3 regions of the Sphingobium sp. B2D3A genome follow, and region 1 is predicted to be linked to each of the others. Evidence: predicted binding sites of a transcription regulator. Region 1 holds the regulator's gene; each other region holds the start of a gene.
What was found. The regulator LexA, encoded in region 1, represses DNA repair genes until DNA is damaged. The targets are predictions, from matches to a motif close to GTTCCNCNCTTGTTCT.

Region 1 (2,268 bases):
CGATCGGCCGGTGGGTGAACGATGGACCGTGGCGCACCTCCCCGAACCCGACCGACACCGTACTCTACGAGATGGGCGCGCACTGCCTGCGCCTGTCCGCAGACGGGCGGATCAACCCGATCCATCATTCGCTCATCGAGGGGCAGCTCAAGGCGCTCAGCGATGTGCAGGCGGCCTGCGAGCGGATCGCCAGCACGCCGGTGCCGTTCACCTATTCGCTCATTCTCCACCGTACGACTTACGTCTTCTGCCTGTTGCTGCCCTTCGCATTGGCTGGCTCGCTGGGCTGGTGGGCACTCATTCCGGTGCTGGTGGCGAGCTACACCTTTTTCGGGCTGGATGCCTTGGGCGATCAGCTGGAAGACCCGTTCGGCTATGATCCCAACGATTTGCCGCTCGATGCGATGACGCGGACGGTGGAACGCGAAATGCTCGCCCGCCTCGGCGCGACCGACCTCCCCGCACCCATCGCGCCCGATCAGCACATCCTGACCTGATCGCTCGCCCGTGCGTGGGACGACACGCCAGCCACCGAGACCTGAGATATTTAGCCGATCCGTGTTGACGTGGCTCGATTCGTTTCCTAAACGTTCTCCGTCCGTTCCATATTGGGGAACCACTCATGTTGACCGCCAAGCAACAGCAACTGCTCAGCTACATCAAGCAGCATCTCGATCAGGGTGGCGTCTCGCCCAGTTTCGAGGAGATGAAGGAGGCGCTGGACCTCAAATCGAAGTCCGGCATCCATCGGCTGATCAGCGCGCTGGAAGAGCGCGGCTTCATCCGCAGGCTGCCCAATCGCGCGCGGGCGCTCGAAATCCTCAAACTGCCGGATGGCATGCCCGTGGCAGAGCGGACGGAAGAGCCGGCGGCGGCCACCAACGTGACCCCGCTGCGCAAGGCGCCCACCGCGCCGGCGCGGACGATCCCTATCGCCGCCAATGACGTGATCGAAATTCCGCTGCATGGGCGCATCGCTGCTGGTCTTCCCATCGAGGCGATGGAGAGCGACACCATGCTGCCGGTCCCGGCCGCGTTGCTGGGCGCCGGCGATCATTACGCGCTGGAAGTCTCCGGTGACTCGATGATCGAAGCAGGGATTTTCGACGGTGACTTCGCGCTGATCCAGCGGACCGAGACGGCGCGCGATGGCCAGATCGTCGTTGCCCTCATCGACGAGAATGAAGCGACGCTCAAATATTTCCATCATGACGGCCGCAAGGTGCGGCTCGATCCTGCCAATCGCGACCATGAGCCCCAAACCTATGAGGCGCGGCAGGTGCGCATTCAGGGCCGGCTCGCGGGGCTATTGCGGCGTTATAACTGAGGCGGGCGATATGGGACGCCGGCTCTAGCGCGAGCCGGTGCCCGCGATCCATGGATGGCGGCTGCGCGGATCGTGCCCCGGCACAATCTCCCGACTGTCGAGCAGGATCAGTGCACCGCCCATGGCGCTCAGCGCTGGCCGATCCAGCTTCGCCCAGCGCGGCACACATCCGGGCGGGAGGCGCCGGTCCGCGATCACGAGGTCAGCCTGTGCGCAGGCGGCCACCAGCTCGGGATAGGGAACGAGCAGGCGCGAGCGACTGATCAGCAGGTGAACCGGCGGCTGGTCAGCACGGCCCGGCAATGTCATCGCGCACATGTCCCGCGTGCATCGCGTGTCCGGCGCCTGCGCGAGGGACGCAAACTCGCCGTCATAAGCGCTCGCCTCGGCCAAAGTCGTCCGAACATAGTCCCCGCTCCGGTCCCGCAACAGCGCCATGCGCCCGTCGCCCAGACGCACCGCCACATGATGACCATCGGCGGTGACGAGCACGTCGGCGGACGGTGCCAGAAATGTCAGGAAAAACCCAAGCGCCGCCAGAGGCAAGCCCCACCAGCGGAGCGCCGTGTGCCAGAGCATCAGCCACAAGAGGCCGATCATGGCGAGCGCAAAGGCCAGTCCGCTGGAGACGGGCAGCGACAGCGTCGCAAAGGGCTGACTGGCGACAGTATGCGCGATCCACAGCAGGAACTTGAGCGCCACGCCGACGACCCACCAGACCGGCGCCCCCAGCCCCACAGCGTCGAGTACCAGCGCGAGCACTTCGGCCGGCATTACCACGAAACTTGTGAGCGGAATGGCAATCATATTGGCCGCCGCGCCAAGCAGGCCCGAGCGATGAAAATGGGCAAAGGCAATCGGCGTCAGCACCAGCTCCACCAGCAAACCTGTCGCCAGCAAAGCGCCGAGGCTGCGGGTCCAGCGCTTTATCCGCCCCTCGT
Region 2 (2,268 bases), on a different contig from region 1:
GTATGCAGCGCTTCCTGAGCAGCCTCAAAGCTATTGCGCAGAATGCTGATCCCGTCCTGATACGAGTAGCCCTGTAAATTGAAGCGCAACGGAGCCATGGCTTCCCTTAGCGATAGGGAGGATCGTTGAGCGCAGACATCCAAGATGGACAAACTTTCTCAGCGTGGCCCCTGAAATCATCGTTGAAGAATGCCCAGAACTCGCGGGCAGCGTCCCGAGCGGTCATTGACTTAGGAATGCGGTAGCTGGCGGCCACCGCGTCTCCAGCAAACCCATGCCACCCTACAACTTCGGTATCACGTTGCATAAACATCTGGACGAGCCAGAGAAAGTCTTGTCGCTTGGTTGTACCGTTTGGCTCCGTCAGCTCGCAACTCACAATCCGACTCCATCGTAATGACGCGATCTAAGCGTCTATATCATTGATTCAGGAAACATTTAGGCATAAAAATGAGTTCTTCAACCCATTCATTCGAATGAAATAGAATTTTAACTTTATGTTGAAAAGTATACCCGGATTTTTTATTGTTTTGATTTCTAATTTCTAACAATTCAATTCTATTTTGATCCAGACATCTTGCGGCCACTTCTGGAGATAATTGGCGCTGTTTTGCATGAGAATGACGTACCAGCTGAAGGTTGCTAGCTCTCAGACAGTGACGCAGATCACATGGCGCGTTATCGACCATGCGCCTTTCAACGGAGACATCAGATATGAACAATGCAGATCTCGCACAAAAGGTCGCCGATGCGACCGGCGTCACTAAGGCCGATGCCCGCAAGTATGTCGACGCTGTTTTTGCGGAGCTGGCGGCAGCGGCAAAGAACGGCGAAGAAGTGAGCATCAACGGCTTCGGCAAGTTTAAGGTCAAAGACACTCCGGCTCGCGAGGGCCGTAACCCCGCGACAGGCGCAGCGATGACGATCGCGGCGTCGAGAAAGGTTTCCTTCTCCGCCGCCAAGGGCCTCAAGGACGCTCTGAACGCGTGAAAAGAAGAGGGCCGGTGGATCAGATCCACCGGCCTGAATTTTCCAGATGACGGGTCACTTCTCAGCTGGGTGCCATTCCATTATCCGCTCTAGCCCTGCATGACCAGATTCCCCTCAGGTCATCGTATTTGATCGACAGAGTTCTTGACCCGAATCGAATGTTGTTCCTATTTTGTTCTTATGGAACAGCCCAGCACAAATGACCTCGCCGACGCGTTGCTGTCCGCCCCCGGATGGGCTCGTGTCGGCCTTACCGCTCCTCGCGATACGTTGCGCATGGCGGCCGCGAAGGAACTCGCTCTGCAAATTCAGAGTCTGATAGACGGGGAGGAGGGAGTTCCAGACCCTCGACAAGCGAGACTCCCTTTCTGATGCGCCCGCCCGACCCTGAAAACGAGGACGAACCTCTCGACCTGGGCCTGTTTGAAATGATGATGGGCATAACGCCGCAGGAGTGGGATGCCGCAATGTCGGACGAAGACGATAGAGCGGTGCCGACTTTGCACAACCCATAGTCGTGCATCTCTCGTGGACCAGGCAAAGCACTAAACCAAAAGTGGAAAGAAATGGGCCGGTGGATTGCTCCACCGGCCCTGCTTCCCAACGTGACGATTTCGCCTTCAGCCACGCTGGGCGGGAAAGCCCGATATTTAGCTGCTTGGCTTGCGGATTGCCAGAATAACCGTGTTCACCTGTGTTCCGGCATGGGCGAACGATCCAGGGGGCAGATCATGCCACTTGCGCCAGCCATAGGCCGGTTTGCAGCGCTCAACCAGATCGTGCAGCGCCTTGTGCCGGCGATCCTCGCCATGTTCGGCGCGGGCGCTCATGACAGCGATCAGGACGCCGCCTGGTTTCAGGAATTGGTAGGCGTGCCGGACATGATCGCAGTCGCGGCCGCGATCAAAGGGAGGGTTCATAATGATGCAGTCGAACAGCTCTGTGCCAGGCTGAACGGTGAGGAAATCGGCTTCGCGTACATCGTCAAAGCCGTGCAGCACGCGCAGCTCTTGCGCGAGGCCGGGCTGGATCTCAATGCATGAGACGATCGCGCCCCTGTCTCGCGCGGCCCGGGCCAGAACGCCAGTGCCGGCGCTGGGCTCAAGCACGCGCTGCCCTGACCCAATTTCTGCATAGCGCATGACTTCGCCGGCAACGTCCTCGGACGAATTGAAGGCCTCGAAATTCTTGGCACGGGTCAGATGATATCCCGGCGAATCATCGGCCTTGGTGCTGTTGTAAGCATCGCCAATGACGTCGCCATAATACTCCGCCAGC
Region 3 (2,268 bases), 460 kb from region 1:
GGGCGCGGGCCAGATCGCGCCATGTGTCGAAATCATGGGCGTCATCCAGTTCGGCATTGAACAGCGCCGGCTGATCTCGGAGCGAGGCCGACCTCACCTGAACAGTTCCATCTGGCGAGGTGGCGGGGCCAGCCGGGCACGCAGGTTTGCCGTGTCGATCAAGCCAGTCGGGCGCCAGTCGGCCGTGACAATGAACGGCCGCAATTTGGTGACCGTGCGAGTGAGCCGGGCGAGATCATCCAGCCGGAGACGATGATGGCGGCGGGCTTGGAGGATGGCAGCCACCGCCCGCGTGCCCAGTCCCGGCACGCGCAGGAGCTTTTCGCGCGAGGCCAGATTGATGTCGACCGGAAAATCCTGCCGGTGCCGCAAGGCCCAGGCCAGCTTGGGGTCGATGTCGAGCGCCAGCATCCCGTCATCGTCCGTCGCGGTCTGCACCTCGCTTGTCGAAAATCCGTAGAAGCGGATCAGCCAGTCGGACTGATAAAGCCGATGCTCGCGCATCAGGGGCGGTCGCTTGAGCGGCAGGACGGCGCTGGCATCGGGGATCGGGCTGAAGGCGGAATAATAGACGCGGCGCAGGCGATGGCGGTCGTACAATTCGCTGGCCCGGCCGATGATCTGCGTGTCGCTGGCGCCATCCGCGCCGACGATCATCTGGGTAGATTGGCCGGCGGGCGCGAACATCGGCGCATGCTTGAAGCGTTTGCGCGCATCCTTCGCCTCCACCATGGCCGAACCGAGCCGCGCCATCGCGCCTTCGATCTGCCCGCCATTCTTGTCGGGCGCCAGATCGGTCAGGCCGCGCTCGGTCGGCAGTTCGACATTGATCGAGACGCGGTCCGCCCACAGGCCCGCTTGCTCGACCAGCGCGCGATCGGCCTCGGGAATGGTCTTGAGGTGGATATAGCCCTTGAAGCCATGATCCTCCCGCAAGGCACGGGCTACCTCAATCAGCTGCTCCATCGTATGGTCGGCGGATTTGATGATGCCCGAGGAGAGGAACAGGCCCTCAATATAATTGCGCCGGTAGAAGTTGAGCGTCAGCTCGACGACTTCCTGTGCCGTGAACCGCGCACGACGCACATTCGAGCTCTTGCGGTTGACGCAATAATGGCAGTCGAAAATGCAATGATTGGTGAGCAGGATCTTGAGCAGCGAGATGCAGCGCCCGTCCGGCGCATAGGCATGGCAGATGCCCATGCCTTCGGTCGAGCCGATCCCCTTGCCGTCGCGACTGTTGCGCTTAACCGTGCCGGACGATGCGCAGGAGGCATCATATTTCGCGGCGTCGGCAAGGATCGCCAAGCGGTCCGTGATCGTCTCCTGTTTCATTTGTTCTTTATATGTTCTTACGACTGGGGCGGCAAGCACCGAGCAGGCCAACGTGGCTCGGTTCGTCTGAAAATTGCACTGCCATGTGCCTTGCGCTATGCGCTGGGGAAGAGCCCCGGTGTCCGCTGATCCTCGCTGATTCGCGCCGCCGGGGCCTTGATTTTTACAACTGATGAGTAGGCACCCGCACATGTCCCGTCGTCGCCAGATTTATGAGGGCAAGGCGAAGATCCTTTATGAAGGTCCCGAGCCCGGCACGCTGATCCAGTATTTCAAGGACGATGCGACCGCCTTCAATGCGCAGAAGAAGGGGACGATCTCCGGCAAGGGCGTGCTGAACAACCGGATTTCCGAGCATGTCTTCACGCTGCTCGCGAACATCGGCGTGCCCACCCACTTCATCAAGCGGCTGAACATGCGCGAGCAGCTCATTCGTCAGGTGGAGATCGTGCCGATCGAGGTCGTGGTGCGCAATGTCGCCGCTGGTTCGCTCTCCACCCGGCTGGGCATCGAGGAGGGCACGCAGCTCCCCCGCACGCTCATCGAATATTATTACAAGGATGATGCGCTCGGCGATCCGCTGATCACCGAAGAGCATATCGCCTGCTTCGGCTGGGCGAGCCAGGAAGAGATGCACGACATTGCCGACATGGCGATCCGCGTGAACGACTTCATGAGCGGCTTGTTCGCCGGCATCGGCATCCGCCTCGTCGACTTCAAGCTGGAGTTCGGCCGCATCTGGGATGGCGATTTCTCGCGCATCATTCTCGCCGACGAGATCAGCCCCGACGGCTGCCGTCTGTGGGACATGGCCACCAACGAGAAGCTGGACAAGGACCGTTTCCGCCGCGATCTGGGCGGCGAGGTGGAGGCCTATCAGGAAGTCGCGCGCCGCCTTGGCCTGCTGCCCGAGGGCCTTGAGAACGACGTTCT

Region 2: a site for LexA is predicted at 1,154-1,169, ahead of M2337_RS17275 (DUF6771 family protein). Genes of this name have one in related genera too.
Region 3: a site for LexA is predicted at 1,338-1,353, ahead of M2337_RS15475 (putative DNA modification/repair radical SAM protein). Genes of this name have one in related genera too.

What each region holds. Positions count from the first base shown of each region.
Region 1 covers NZ_JAOQOI010000001.1:2,856,988-2,859,255, forward strand. Annotated here, with positions in the region: gene M2337_RS13265 (bestrophin family protein) at 1-497, shown strand, start outside; gene lexA (transcriptional repressor LexA) at 623-1,327, shown strand; gene M2337_RS13275 (ComEC/Rec2 family competence protein) at 1,352-2,268, opposite strand, start outside.
Region 2 covers NZ_JAOQOI010000002.1:20,470-22,737, reverse strand. Annotated here, with positions in the region: gene M2337_RS16915 (hypothetical protein) at 1-98, opposite strand, end outside; gene M2337_RS16910 (HU family DNA-binding protein) at 715-990, shown strand; gene M2337_RS17275 (DUF6771 family protein) at 1,171-1,362, shown strand; gene M2337_RS16905 (DUF4942 domain-containing protein) at 1,641-2,268, opposite strand, start outside.
Region 3 covers NZ_JAOQOI010000001.1:3,317,098-3,319,365, reverse strand. Annotated here, with positions in the region: gene M2337_RS15480 (UdgX family uracil-DNA binding protein) at 1-97, opposite strand, end outside; gene M2337_RS15475 (putative DNA modification/repair radical SAM protein) at 94-1,335, opposite strand; gene purC (phosphoribosylaminoimidazolesuccinocarboxamide synthase) at 1,526-2,268, shown strand, end outside.